2 regions of the Paracoccus simplex genome follow, and region 2 is predicted to be linked to the other one. Evidence: riboswitches for the same ligand, from Rfam matches in the RefSeq annotation. Region 2 holds a riboswitch; the other holds the start of a gene.

Region 1 (7,087 bases), 120 kb from region 2:
GGCGCCTTCCAGATTCTGCACCAGCTCCTCGACCTTGCCCGAGGCGTCGAGATCGTCGCGGAACTTCTGCTGTGCCGGCATCCAGTTGCCCAGGAAGACATCGGTATCGGCGTTCTTCAGCGCCTCGTAGCCGACCGGCACCGACAGCGTGCTGATCTGCGGCGTGTAGCCCAGGCCCTGCAACACCGCCGTGGCGACGCCGTTGGTGGCGGTGATGTCGGTCCAGCCGGGGTCCGAGAAGCGGACCGCGCCGCAGCTGGCCGGATCCTGCGCCAGCGCGGGCGAGGCGGCAACGGCGGCGGCGAGGGCGGCGACAGCGGCGGCGGGGGCAAGCGGGGAAAGCAGTGCGGATCTGGGCATGGTCTGATCTCCGGTTTGGGGCCGCGACCGGCAACGGGCGGCTTCGCCCGCCATCAGCCCACAGAGGGCCTGCGGGATCAAGTCTGCGATGCCGCCGGACTGCGGGCGCGGCGATTGGGGGAAAGCGGCGATCTGATCCTTGACGAATGCCTTGGGCTTGATCAAAGGTGGCGGCGTTCGGGGCCTGTAGCTCAATGGTCAGAGCAGGGCGCTCATAACGCCTTGGTTGGGGGTTCGAGTCCCTCCGGGCCTACCACCCCTTCCCCTACCTGCCGGAAATTCTTGCCGCGAGGCGGCCTTGGCCGCGCTGGTCAGATGGCCAAGCATGGCACGGCCGGGGGTTCGGCCCGGCGGGGCCGGAAAGTATGGCAGGGCGCCCTTGCCGGCGCCCCGTCCCTAGGTCAGGCAACCTCGGCAGAAGAATTGCCGACCGTCTCCTTGATGGCCGACAGCGCCGCCTCTTCGGTCCAGGCGCGGCCGCCCGCATCGCCGCGATCCAGCATCATCCAGGTCCAGGCGCCGACGCCCGGCCCCTGCGAATCATGCGAGATGCGGCCGACAGGCCGATCGTTGAGGGTTATCGTCCAGTCCCCAGAAATGGCCTTTCCATCGACAGTCGTCGGAACGCGAGTCCACATACGAGGTCCTTTCTTCAGTTTTCGTTGATCATCCAGCGCCACGACCCGCTGCGCGGGCGGTAGCCAATGCGGACGAATTGGGTGGCGCCGGTTGCATCCGCCGGCGCGGTTCGGCTCCAGCTTACGCCGGATATCCTCACAGTTTTGTAACCGCTGCTTTCGGATCACGCAATATTACCGCTGCGTTGCAGCGCGTGACAAGCAGGCGTTTGCCGGCATTTTTCCCTGTCCGGCAGCGGGCTCGGCGCGACCCCGAAAGTCCGAAATAAGGAATTTATGAGGTTTATTCAGTTACTTGCCTGTAGGATGGGCCTGCCGAAGCCGCCCCGGCGGCCCGAGCCTCTTGATTTATGATGGCCGTGGGCCCATTTTGGCCCGGCAACGTTATTTCTCTCTGCACCTGTCTCCTTTCGGCTTCAGTCTGCGTTTCGAACTGACTGAGCCGGGTCGCCGCATGTCGCGGGCGACAGACATGAAGGAGATATCACGATGGCCAATGGCACCGTGAAATGGTTCAACGCCACCAAAGGCTTCGGCTTCATCGCCCCGGAAGATGGCGGCAAGGACGTGTTCGTGCACATCAGCGCGCTTGAGCGCGCCGGCATCCATCATCTGAACGACGGCCAGGCCGTGACGTTCGAGATCGAATCGGGTCGCGACGGCCGCCAGTCGGCGCGCAACCTCGTGCTCGCCTGAGCCCTTGCGCTGAACGGCACCCGGTCCGGCCGATCATGGCCGGACCACACCCTCTGGAGGCCCGCATGGCACCCAAGGACAAAGCCAAAGGCCTGTTTCGCGATCCCGCGCCGATGACCGCGATGGACCGGACCACTTCCGAAGCACGGCTGATCATCGAAGAACAGAAGCAACGGCGCGCCGAGCTGACTGCCAGCCTTCGGGCGCAGCGCTTGGCCCGCGACGCGGCCGGGCCGACCGAAGCCCCCGCCAAGCGCAAGCCCACGAAATAACCGCGTTCGCAGGCCGGTCACGGCAGGCAGGCGAGCGGGCCGCGGCGACAACCGCGCCCGGGTCTTCCGCAAGGGGGACGCGAGGGGCGCATGGCCGCCGCTCAACAGGAACGACGAAAAACATGGCAAGAAAAACGATCCGCAGGAAAACTGTCCAGAAACAGCAGAACAAGCGCCGCCTGGCGATCATGTACATGGTCAAGCAGTCGGAAATCAGCACGCCCGAACGGGGCGGCATCCCGATGTCGCGGCATTGACGGCTTGAGGCCCGCGCGCCCCGACGGCGCGCGCGGAACAGGCCGCGCCGGGGCTTTCCCGGCGCTTCGACCATCCCGACCAACGGCGTCCCAGCATGGCAGGGGCGCCGTTTTCCGTTTCAGTCCGGGGTGCCTGGCCAGCCTGCGTCGACCGCATCGCCATTTGTCGCCGCGGCGGCTGGGCTGGCCGGGCCGGACGGCGGCGGAGCATGGCGGATTCGGGGCCTTTCCAAACCGGCGGGACTGTGCCAGCCTCCGCCCCGGTTCGGACAGGAGAGTCGGGTTCAGTCCCGCGCCGACGGAGCAACGCCCCGGAATCTCTCAGGCAAGCAGACTGCCGGACCGACACTCTGGAGAGAGATGCCCCGCGCATCCGCCGAAGGAAGAAGCCGCCATGCGGTGACGCTCTCAGGCAAAAGGACAGAGGGGGACGCGCCGCAAGCCGGCGGGTTCGCAACTTTGGACCGAGACGGGTGAGGCCGACCCCTTGCGGGGCAGCCGGCCCGCCCCGGCTTGCGCCGAGGAGGAGGAGCTCGTGGCGGAAAGAAGGATCAGGCTGGCGTTGAACGGCTTCGGGCGCATCGGCCGCTCGATCCTGCGCATCTGGGCACAGGGCGGTTACGAGGATCTGGACCTCGTGCTGATCAACGATATCGAGCCGCTCGCGAATTGTGCCTATCTGTTCGAATATGACAGCGTCTTCGGCCCCTGGCGCGGGCAGGTCGCGGTGGCCGATGGCGCGCTGGTCGTCGATGGCCGGGCGATCCCCTTCCATTCCGCGCCGGACCTGCGCCGGCTGGACCTGTCGGGCGTCGATGTCGTGCTGGAATGCACCGGCATGACCGGCTCGCGCGCGGTGGTCGAGCGCGGGATCGAGGCCGGGGCGGGCGCGGTGCTGATCTCGGGCCCCTCGGACCAGGCCGACGTGACCGTGGTGATCGGTGCCAACGAGGACCAGCTGGACGGCCAGCGCATCGTCTCGAACGCCTCTTGCACGACCAATGCGCTGGCGCCCTTGCTGCGGGTGCTGGACGAGGCTTTCGGCGTGGTCTCGGGGCAGATGACCACGGTGCATTGCTATACCGGCAGCCAGCCCACGGTGGACAAGCCGCGCGGCGATCCGGCGCGGTCGCGGGCGGCGGCGCTGTCCATGGTGCCGACCACGACCAGCGCCGGGCGGCTGATCGGCACGGTGCTGCCGCATCTGGCCGGGCGGGTGGCGGCGCGGGCGATCCGGGTGCCGACGGCCAGCGTCTCTTGCATCGACCTGACCTTCGCCAGCGCCCGCCCGACCGATGCGGCCGGGGTGAACGCGGTGCTGCAGGCGGCGGCCCAGGGCTCTCCGGTCTTCGGCTGGACGGAAAAACCGCTGGTCTCCAGCGACCTGCGGGCGCGGCCGGAATCCATCGTTCTCGCGGGGCCCGAGACCTCGGTGGCGGGTGGGCTGACCCGGGTCTTCGGCTGGTATGACAACGAATGGGGCTTTTCCAACCGGATGCTGGACATGGCCCGGCTGATGGGCCGGCGCTAGACCGCCGGGGCCGGCGCCAGTTCCCGTGCCAGGTCGGCGGCGAAGATGCGGGCGATCTCGGGCGGTTCGGGCTGGATGCGCAGGGCGACGTAGAACTGCGACAACCATTCCAGCCCCAGCCCACCGATGCGCCGCATCTCGCCGCGCCGCACCCAGGTTTCGGCGAAATGCAGCGGCAGGAAGCCCAGGAAGCAGCCGCTGCGGATCAGCACCGCCTGCGCCTCCATGTTCGAGACCGAGGCCCGCACCCTGGGCTCGCGCAGCGTCGCCAGCTCGGCGCGTTGCAGATAGGGGCGGGCGGTGACGGCATGGGGCGACAGATCCTCGATGCCCACCTGTTCCCGCCCGAACAAGGGGTGGCTGCGGCCGCAATAAAGCGCGTGCTCCTCGGCCCAGACCGGGCGGTAATCCACATTCGGCTGGCGGCTGGGAAAGGGGCCGATGGCGACATGGATGTCGCCGGTCTGCAGCCCCTTGCTCAGCGCTTCGGTGGTGCCGATCTCCAGGCTCAGCCGCACCTCCTGTTCGCGCCGGAAAAAGCGGCGGATGGCGCGATGCACCGGCAGGTCGGGATTGTCGGCCTCGCTGTCCACCAGCCCGACGCGCAGATGGCCGGCCAGCACCCGGCGCAGCGCGCCCAGATTGGCCTCGGCCAGTTCGACCGAACCGAGCATGCGCTTGGCCTCGCGATAGACCGCGGCGCCCTTGTGGGTCAGCGCGAAGCCGCCGCGCCCGCGCTGGCAAAGCGTGAAGCCCAGCGACAGTTCCAGATCCTTCAGATGCGTCGAGATCACCGACAGGCTGGCGCCCAGCACCGCCTGCGCGCCGCTGGGGCCGCCATGCTCGACCACGGCGCAGAAGCTGCGCAGGTTGCGCAGGGTATAGTCGCTGATCCGCATTGCTTCAAAAACGCCAAAGTAAGGATCGGTGACTTCCTGTTTATCGCAAATACCGGCGCGGCATAGTCCCGGCATGATCCATGCAGGGGGAAAGCCCATGACCGAGACCCGTCCCGCCTATGAAACCGGCCGCCTGAACCTGCCCTTCGTGGGCATTTCGACCTTCGGCAAGCGGCCCTATGTCCAGGACTGGTCGCGCATCGACGCCGATGTGGCGGTGCTGGGCGCGCCCTTCGACTTCGGCACGCAGTTCCGCGCCGGCGCCCGCTTCGGGCCGCGCGCGGTGCGCGAGGCCTCGACGCTGTTCAGCTTCGGCCATGCCGGCGCCTACGATCACGAGGACGACTGCACCTATCTGGGCCCCGAGGTGCGCATCGTCGATCTGGGCGATGCCGATATCGTCCATACCGACACGGTGAAAAGCCACGCCAATATCCGCGCCGGGGTCGAGGCGGCCCTGGCGGCCGGCGCCCTGCCGGTGGTGATCGGCGGCGACCATTCGGTCAACATCCCCTGCATCGACGCCTTCGAGGGGCAGGGGCCGATCCACATCCTGCAGATCGACGCGCATCTGGATTTCGTGGACGAGCGGCACGGCGTCCGCAACGGCCATGGCAACCCGATGCGCCGCGCCGCCGAGAAGCCCTGGGTCAGCGGGTTGACGCAGGTCGGCATCCGCAACGTCTCGTCGACGGCGCGCGACGGCTACCAGGCGGCGCGCGCCATGGGTTCGGACATCCTGTCGGTGCGGCAGGCCCGGGTGCTGGGGCCGCAGGGGGTGATCGACCGCATCCCGCCGGGCGCCCGGGTCTATGTGACGCTGGACATCGACGGCTTCTGCCCCTCGATCGCGCCGGGGACGGGCACGCCCAGCCATGGCGGCTTCCTGTATTACGAGGTGCTGGAGATGCTGCAGGCGCTGGCGCGGCGGCATGAGGTGGTGGGCATCGACCTGGTCGAGGTGGCGCCGGATTACGATCCGACCGGCGGCACGGCGATCCTGGCGGCGCAGGTGCTGCTGAACCTCCTGGGCTTCGTCTTTCACGAGCGGGCGCTGCGCGGGCAGGGCGGTGCGGCGCCGGCCCGGAAATGAATCAGGGGCCGGAATCCGGCCCCTTTAACTCGTTAACCCACCTTACCGCCGCGCCGGGGCGCGGCGGAAGCGTCGGAAGGGATCAGGCCGCCAGGTCGAAGCGGTCGGCATTCATCACCTTGGTCCAGGCCGCCACGAAATCGCGCACGAATTTTCCGGCATTGTCGTCCTGGGCATAGACCTCGGCATAGGCGCGCAGGATCGAGTTCGAGCCAAAGACCAGGTCCACGCGGGTCGCGGTGTAGCGGCTCGCGCCGGTCTTGCGGTCGCGGATCTCGTAGTGATCCTTGCCGGCCGGCACCCAGGTATTGCCCATGTCGGTCAGGGTGACGAAGAAGTCGTTGGTCAGCGCGCCGATCCGGTCGGTGAAGACGCCATGCTTGCTGCCGCCATGGTTGGCGCCGATGACGCGCATCCCGCCGACCAGCGCCGTCATCTCGGGCGCGGTCAGACCCAGAAGCTGGGCGCGGTCCAGCAGCATTTCCTCGGGCGAGACGACGTAATCCTGCTTCTGCCAGTTGCGGAAACCGTCGGCCAGCGGTTCCAGCACATCGAAGGATTCGGCATCGGTCTGTTCGGCCGTCGCGTCGCCGCGACCCGGGGCGAAGGGCACGCTGACGTCATGCCCGGCGGCCCGCGCCGCCTGCTCGACGCCCAGATTGCCGCCCAGCACGATCACGTCCGCAAGGCTCGCCCCGGTCTCGGCGGCGATGGGCGCCAACACCGCCAGAACCCGTGCCAGGCGCTCGGGCTCGTTGCCCTGCCAGTCTTTTTGCGGCGCCAGGCGGATGCGTGCGCCATTGGCGCCGCCGCGATGGTCCGAGCCGCGATAGGTCCGGGCGCTGTCCCAGGCGGTGGCGACCAGGTCCTGCACGGTCAGCCCCGAGGCGGCGATGCGGGCCTTGACCGCCGCCACGTCGTAATCGCTGCGGCCGGCGGGAACCGGGTCCTGCCAGATCAGGTCCTCGGCCGGGACGTCGGGCCCGAGATAGCGCGATTTCGGCCCCATGTCGCGATGGGTCAGCTTGAACCAGCCGCGGGCGAAGGCGTCGCTGAAGGCCTCGAAATCGTTCATGAAGCGCAGCGAGATCTCGCGATAGATCGGGTCGACCTTCAGCGCCATGTCGGCATCGGTCATCATCGGCATGCGGCGGATCGAGGGATCCTCGACATCGACCGGCATGTCCTCTTCGGCGATGCTGATCGGCTGCCATTGTGAGGCGCCGGCCGGGCTGTGGGTCAGCGTCCATTCATGCTTGAACAGCATCTGGAAGAAGCCGTTGTCCCATTGCGTCGGGTTGGTGGTCCAGGCGCCTTCCAGGCCGGAAACCATGGTGTTGC
Region 2 (7,087 bases):
GTCAGGTCGGCAAAGACCTCGTGATAGCCGGCGGCCTGGTCCTCGGGCGCAAAGGGATGCAGCGCGCCGAATTCCGGCCAGGTGATCGGCATCATCTCGGCGGCCGCGTTCAGCTTCATCGTGCAGCTGCCCAGCGGGATCATCGCCCGGTCCAGCGCCAGGTCGCGGTCCGACAGCCGGCGCATATAGCGCATCATCTCGGATTCCGCCCGGTTCATGTGGAAGACCGGATGGGTCAGGTAGTCGCTTTCGCGGATCAGCGGCTCGGGGATCGCCGGCGCCTCGGCCGGCGCGGCCGGATCGGTGATGCCGAAAGCGTCCAGCACCCGGGCGATCACGCCCGCATCCGTGGTCTCGTCGACCGAGATGCCGACCCGATCGCGCCCGACCTTGCGCAGGTTGATGCCGCGATGCCGGGCGGCGGCCAGGATCCCCGCCTGCCCCACGCCCACCCGCACGGTGACGGTGTCGAAAAACGCCTCGGGCTGGAACTCGGCCCCGGCGGCGCGCAGCGCCTCGGCCAGGGTGACCGCGTTCAGATGCACCCGCTGGGCGATGGCGCGCAGGCCCACCGGCCCGTGGAACACCGCATAGAAGCTCGCCATCACCGCCAGCAGCGCCTGGGCGGTGCAGACGTTCGAGGTCGCCTTTTCGCGGCGAATATGCTGCTCGCGGGTCTGCAGCGACAGGCGATAGGCCTGGTTGCCCTTGGCGTCGATGGACACGCCGACGATCCGCCCCGGCATCGCGCGCTTCAGCTCGTCACGGCAGGCCATGAAACCGGCATGCGGACCGCCATAGCCCATGGGCACGCCGAAGCGCTGCGCCGAACCGATGGCGATATCGGCCCCCATGGCGCCCGGCTCCTTCAGCACGCAAAGCGCCAGCAGGTCGGTGGCCATGATCGCCACCGCGCCCGCCGCATGCAGCGCCGCGATCTCGGCGGAGTAGTCCCGGATCTCGCCGAAGGTGCCGGGATACTGGAAGATGGCGCCGAAGACCTGCGAAGGGTCGCATTGCCGGCCGCGGACGATCTCGATGCCCAAGGGCGCGGCACGGGTCTCGATCACGGCGACGGTCTGCGGATGCAGGTTTTCGCTGACGAAAAAGGCGCGGGCCTTGGACTTCGCCGCGCGCTGCGCCATGGCCATGGCCTCGGCGGCGGCGGTCGCCTCGTCCAGCAGCGAAGCATTGGCCACCGGCAGCCCGGTCAGATCGGCGACCATGGTCTGATAATTCAGCAACGCCTCCAGCCGGCCCTGAGCGATCTCGGGCTGATAGGGGGTGTAGGCGGTATACCAGGCCGGGTTCTCCAGGATGTTGCGCTGGATCGCCGGCGGCGTGACGGTGCCGTAATAGCCCTGCCCGATCAGGCTGGTCATGACCTGGTTCTTCGCCGCCACCTCGCGCATGCGCTGCAGCAGCGCCGCCTCGGACAGCGCCGGCCAGTCCAGCGGTTCGGATTGCCGGATGCTCGCCGGCACGGTCTGGCCGATCAGCTCCTCCAGCGTCTCGGTGCCCACGACCTTCAGCATCGCCGCCATCTCGGCCGGTGAAGGCCCGATGTGACGGCGATTGGCGAAATCGTCGGGATTATAGTCGGTCGGGGTCCATTTACCCATCACTGGCCTCGATGCATCGGTATGGTCTCAACATTGCCTTGGAAAAAGCGCAGAGGAACCGGCAACGCCCGCCCCGCCTTTTCCAAATACCCTCGGGGGGTCCGGGGGGCGAAGCGCCCCCGGCTTCCGCCGGGCCGCGGGGCCCGGCCATCTCAGCCGATCAGCGCCTGATAAGCCGCCTCGTCCATGAAACCGGACAGGTCGACCGAGACCGGCTTGATGCGGAAGAACCAGGCCGCCAGCGGGTCCTCGTTCACCGCACCGGGCGCGTCGGGCAGCGCCTCGTTGACGGCGGTGATCACGCCGGCGACCGGCGCCACGATATCCGAGGCGGCCTTGACCGATTCGATCACCACGATCTCCTCGCCCGCCTCGACCTCGCGCCCGACCTCGGGCAGCTCGACGAAGACGACATCGCCCAGCTGCTCGCTGGCATGGGCGGTGATGCCGACGGTGATCTCGTCGCCGTCCTGTTTCAACCATTCGTGGTCTTCGGTGTATTTCAGCATGCCTGGCCTCTCAGCGCTTGTAGCTCGGTTGGTGGAAGGGAAGCGGGGTGACGGTCACGGGCAGCCGCTTGCCGCGCAGCTCGGCCCACAAGGACGTGCCGGCGGCAAGCCCGGCAGGCAGGATCGCCATGGCGACCGGCCCGCCGACCGAGGGGCCGAAGCCGCCCGAACAGACCGTGCCGATCGCTGCGCCGCCCTCGGCCGCGTCGAAGATCTCGACCCCCTCGCGGATGGGCGCGCGGCCCTCGGGGCGCAGGCCCATGCGGCTGCGCGCCGCGCCTTCGGCCAGTTCCTGCAGGATCGGCCCGGCGCCCGGGAAACCGCCCGCCCGCGCGCCGCCCGCGCGGCGGACCTTGGGAATCGACCAGCCCAGCCCGGCCGCGCCCGGCAGGGTCGAGGCATCCATGTCATGGCCGTAAAGCGGCATCCCCGCCTCCAGCCGCAGGCTGTCGCGGGCGCCCAGCCCGATCGGCGCCACCTCGGGCTCGGCCAGCAGCGCCTCGGCCAGCGCGACCGTGCGGTCGCCGGGCACGGAAATCTCGAACCCGTCCTCGCCGGTATAGCCCGAGCGGCTGACCCAGAGCGTCGCGCCCTGCCAGTCGAACTCGGCCACGTCCATGAACTTCATCGCCTGCGCGCCGGGGACCAGCCGGGCCAGCACCTGCGCGGCCTCGGGGCCCTGCAGGGCCAGCAGGCCGCGATCCGTCACCGGCTGGACCGAGATGCCCGCGGCCTCCAGCCGGCGCAGATGGGCGATGTCCTGCTCGGCGCAGGCGGCATTCACCACCAGAAACAGGTGGTCGCCCTTGTTGGCGATCATCAGGTCGTCGAGGATGCCGCCCGCGTCGTTGGTGAACAGGCCGTAACGCTGCCGGCCCTCGGCCAGCCCGACCACATCTGCGGGCACCAGCGTCTCCAGCGCCTCGGCCGCGCCGGGGCCGCGCAGGATCACCTGACCCATGTGGCTGACATCGAACAGGCCGGCATGGCTGCGGGTATGCAGATGCTCGTTCAGCACGCCCATCGGATATTGCACCGGCATGTCCCAGCCGGCAAAGGGCACCATCTTCGCGCCGCGCGAAAGGTGCAGGTCGTATAGCATCGTGCGCCGAAGCTCGGCCATGGGCATCCCCTGTCTTGCGGGCGGACCGATCCCGCCCGGTTAGATGCCCCCTCTGTCCCTACCCCAAATGGGGGCGCCTGAGATCGTTATCCCTTCGGCGGGCGGCGGCGGCCGCCTCTCTCCAGAGCGTACATTGGAAAACGGTCCCTTTGCCTGAGAGATTCCCGGGGCGGTTGCTCCTTCGGCCCTAGCTTGCGCCAATGTCTCCCGATTTCCTACTTTTGTCGTAGCCGGGCGGCAGGGTTCTGGCAAGAGCCTTCCTGCGCCCGCCCGGCTACCCGCGCCCTCAGATCGAGATATTCGCGGCGCCGCCGTCCAGCAGGATGTTCTGCCCGACGATGAACCGGGCATGCTGGCTGCACAGGAAGGCGCAGGTGGCGCCGAAATCCTCGGGCAGGCCATAGCTGCGGGTCGGGATGGTCGCCTCGCGGCGTTGGCGGGCCGCGTCGACGCTGATGCCCTCGGCCCTGGCGACGCCGGAATCCAGGCTGTCGGCGCGGTCGGTGGCATGGATGCCGGGCAGCAGGTTGTTCACCACCACGCCATGCGGCGCCACCTGCCGCGACATGCCGGCGACAAAGCCGGTCAGCCCGGCGCGGGCGGTGTTCGACAGGCCCAGGATGGCGATGGGCGTGCGCACCGATTGCGAGGTGATGTTGACCACCCTGCCCCAGCCGCGTTCCATCATGCCCGGCACCAGCGCCTGCATCAGCGCGATGGCGGTCAGCATATTGGCGTCGATGGCCTTGATGAAATCCTCGCGCGACCAGTCGGTCCAGCTGCCGGGCGGCGGGCCGCCGGCATTGTTGACCAGGATGTCGGCCTGCCCGCCCAGGGCGTCGAGCACCGCGGCGCGGCCTGCCTCGGTGGTGATGTCGGCGGCGACCGGCGTGACCGAAACGCCGTGCTTCGCCGCGATCTCCTCGGCCGTGGCCGTCAGCGCCTCGGCGCCGCGGGCGTTGATGACCAGATCGACCCCGGCCTCGGCCAGCGCCTCGGCGCAGCCCCGGCCCAGGCCCTTTGACGCGGCGCAGACAAGGCCCTTCCTGCCCCTGATCCCCAGATCCATGGCTTCCCTCCTGTTCAGCTTGCCGACAAGGAAGCGCGGGGCGGCCGGATTGTCCAGTTCAGAAGCAGAGGATCTCGGCCTCGGCCTCGGCGCGGTGGAAATTCGCGACCATGTCGTTGGTGCCCATGTTGCGGAACGCGGCCGAGCGTTCGCCGCCCATCTGCCGCATGGCCATCACCGTCTCGGCCTTGACATAGGCGTCATAGGGCAGGATCTCGGCGATCTGGTCGATGGCGCAGCTGCATTTGTCCAGCACGTCGCGGGTTTGGCCGTTCGTCGCCATGCAGACGAAGACGTAATCGGCCCGCGCATTGGTCGGATAGTCGTTGACCGCCTGCGCCCCGGCCGTGCCGGCCCAGATCGCAAGCGCGGCCGTCAGGGTCGCCCGGATCATTTCAACACCATTTCGCTGTCATAGGCGGGCCGCCCGCCCGCCAGGGGTCCGGTCCGCGCCACCATGCTGCGGATCGGCTGCTTGGGATCGCCCAGGGTGAAGCGCAGCTCCAGCGTATCGAAGCCGGCCATGCGCTCGCGGTTCTTGTCGTCGCGGAACGGCGCGAAGCTGGCGATGGTGACGTCGCCCTCGTGCCGCAGCTCGCCGCCGCGGAACAGCGCATCCTTGAGGCGGTTGCGGATATAGAACGGGCTGCCGCCGGTCAGCGCCGCCATGTCCCGCGCGGTGGTTTCCAGAAAGAAGGTCAGCACCGGATCGCCGCCCGAAACCGGGAACGGCCCGATCCGGCGCTTGATGCGCGCCGTTTCCTCGGCCAGTTCCAGCACCGGCTTGCCGTCCGAGGGGTCTTTGGCGGCGCGCAGGGTGATCGTGCCCTCGCCCAGCGGCGTGAAGCCTTCGGCCACCGGCCCGGTCTGGCTGATCTGCCAGACCAGCGGCCCCTGCGCCAGGTTCCAGGGCCCGCGATCGGCAAAGACCAGGTCGCCCGCCTCGTCCGCCTGCAGCGGCGAGACGGCGGCGACAAGCCCGACCAGGGCCAGCATGCGCAAAACTCTCATGGCGGTTTCTTCCCTTCCCTGTTGCCGAGCCTGCCCCCGGCCGGCCGGCCGCGAAAGCCCGCGACCGGCAGTCTCGTGCTTTGGTCTTAGGCCAGCATGGCTTGCAGCATGGCCTGCAGATCCTCGGGCCGGATCGGCTTTTCCAGCAGCGGCACATCGACGGACTGGCTGGCGCGCGCCAGCTCGGGTGCCCGCTGGGCGGTGACCAGGATCGCCGGCACCGCCTGGCCCGCCGCCTGGCGCAGCGCCGCGATGGCCTGCAGGCCGGTATCGCCGTTGTCCAGGTTGTAATCGGCGATCACCACGTCCGGCGGCTCGTCCCCCATCTGCGCCAGCGCCTCGGCGATGCCGCCCGAGACGCGCGGCACCATGCCCAGCCGGTCCTTCAGCAGCAGTTCCAGCGCCCGGCGCATGGCGTCGTCATTCTCGACCACCAGCGCCACCCGGCCGCGCAGCGACGGGCCGCCGCCGGCGCCCTCGGCCCGGGCCGGCTCGACCCCCGGCGCCACCAGCGGCAGGCTGACGCGGAACACGGTGCCGCGCCCCGGCTCGCTGTCCATGGCGATGGGATGGCCCAGCTTGGCGCAGGCGCGGCGCACGATCGACAGGCCCAGCCCCATGCCCGGCACGCCACCGCCCTCGCGGCCGATGCGCTGGAACTCGTCGAAGATGCGGGCGCGGTCGGGGGCGGCGATGCCGATTCCGGTGTCGTAGATCTCCAGCCAGGCGCGCTCGCCGCGCTTCCTGACGCCCACCAGCACGCCGCCGCGGTCGGTATACTTGATCGCGTTCGAGATCAGGTTCTGCGCGATGCGCCGCAGGAAGGTCGGGTCGCTTTCCACCACAGCCATGGTCGGCGCGAAGCTCAGCCGCAGGCCCTTAGCCTCGGCCATCGGCGCGTATTCCACCGCCAGGCGGCGGAACATGTCGCCCAGATCCACGGGCTTGCGCTGGAACTCGATGCGCTGGCTGTCCAGCCGCGAGATGTCCAGCACCGCATGCATCAGCTCCTCGACCGATTCGAAGGCGCCCGACAGCCGGTCGGTCAGCTCGCGCTGCAAGGGGTCCAGCGTGGTGTCCTTCAGCGCCGACAGGAACAGCTTGGCCGCCGACAGCGGCTGCAGCAGGTCGTGGCTGGCGGCACGCAGGAAGCGGGTCTTCGAGCGGTTCGCCTCCTCGGCCGAGGCGCGGGCCACGGCCAGCTCGCGGTTGCGTTCGGACAGGTCGGCCAGCGCCTGTTCCAACTCGCGGGTGCGGACCTGCACCTCCTGCTCCAGCGCCACGGCGGCCTGGAACATCGACCAGGCCGAGCCGCGGCTTTCCTCCAGCCGGTCGATGCGTTCGACCAGCACATCGGCGATGCGCGTCAGCTTCTCGACCCGCCGGCCGGGGGGATCGTCGTCACGCAGGAACATGGCTCATCCCGCCTCGGGGGGCATCAGCGCCATGCCGACGAAGGTCTGGTTCACATGCATGCCGCTGTGCTGCTCGCCATAGGTGTTGAAGCCGACGACGCGGTAGCGGGCCAGCAGCTCGGACATCTGCCCGGTCATGCCGGCGCGTTCCAGCGCCAGGCGCCGCAGGATGCAGTCGAAGCCCAGCACCATCAGCGGCGGGCGCGGCAGCGCGTCCATCACCTCGGCAAAGCCGCGGGTCATGTCCATGGCCCGGCCCAGCGTCAGGATGTGGCCGGGCTCGGTGCCCGAAAGCAGCTCCAGCCCGCCCTCGCGGGTGATGGCGCGGATGGCCCGGA

Evidence for each region. Region 2 has a riboswitch for glycine ahead of gcvT (glycine cleavage system aminomethyltransferase GcvT). Riboswitches for the same ligand answer to the same signal wherever they lie in the genome.
Region 1: it holds a riboswitch for glycine, as region 2 does, so the genes downstream of both, ACFOMP_RS13275 (type I glyceraldehyde-3-phosphate dehydrogenase) here and gcvT (glycine cleavage system aminomethyltransferase GcvT) in region 2, are expected to answer to the same signal.

Annotation. Positions count from the first base shown of each region.
Region 1 is NZ_JBHRXE010000037.1:102,200-109,286, reverse strand. Features, by position in the region: gene choX (choline ABC transporter substrate-binding protein) at 1-360, opposite strand, end outside; tRNA gene ACFOMP_RS13300 (tRNA-Ile) at 541-616, shown strand; gene ACFOMP_RS13295 (hypothetical protein) at 762-1,040, opposite strand; gene ACFOMP_RS13290 (cold-shock protein) at 1,488-1,694, shown strand; gene ACFOMP_RS13285 (hypothetical protein) at 1,760-1,966, shown strand; gene ACFOMP_RS13280 (hypothetical protein) at 2,089-2,223, shown strand; glycine riboswitch at 2,484-2,570, shown strand; gene ACFOMP_RS13275 (type I glyceraldehyde-3-phosphate dehydrogenase) at 2,759-3,754, shown strand; gene ACFOMP_RS13270 (LysR family transcriptional regulator) at 3,751-4,653, opposite strand; gene ACFOMP_RS13265 (agmatinase) at 4,751-5,746, shown strand; gene katG (catalase/peroxidase HPI) at 5,829-7,087, opposite strand, start outside.
Region 2 is NZ_JBHRXE010000037.1:222,904-229,990, forward strand. Features, by position in the region: gene gcvP (aminomethyl-transferring glycine dehydrogenase) at 1-1,622, opposite strand, end outside; gene gcvH (glycine cleavage system protein GcvH) at 1,775-2,131, opposite strand; gene gcvT (glycine cleavage system aminomethyltransferase GcvT) at 2,142-3,254, opposite strand; glycine riboswitch at 3,386-3,474, opposite strand; gene ACFOMP_RS13885 (SDR family oxidoreductase) at 3,541-4,323, opposite strand; gene ACFOMP_RS13890 (hypothetical protein) at 4,382-4,717, opposite strand; gene ACFOMP_RS13895 (hypothetical protein) at 4,714-5,334, opposite strand; gene ACFOMP_RS13900 (ATP-binding response regulator) at 5,421-6,749, opposite strand; gene ACFOMP_RS13905 (FIST N-terminal domain-containing protein) at 6,753-7,087, opposite strand, start outside.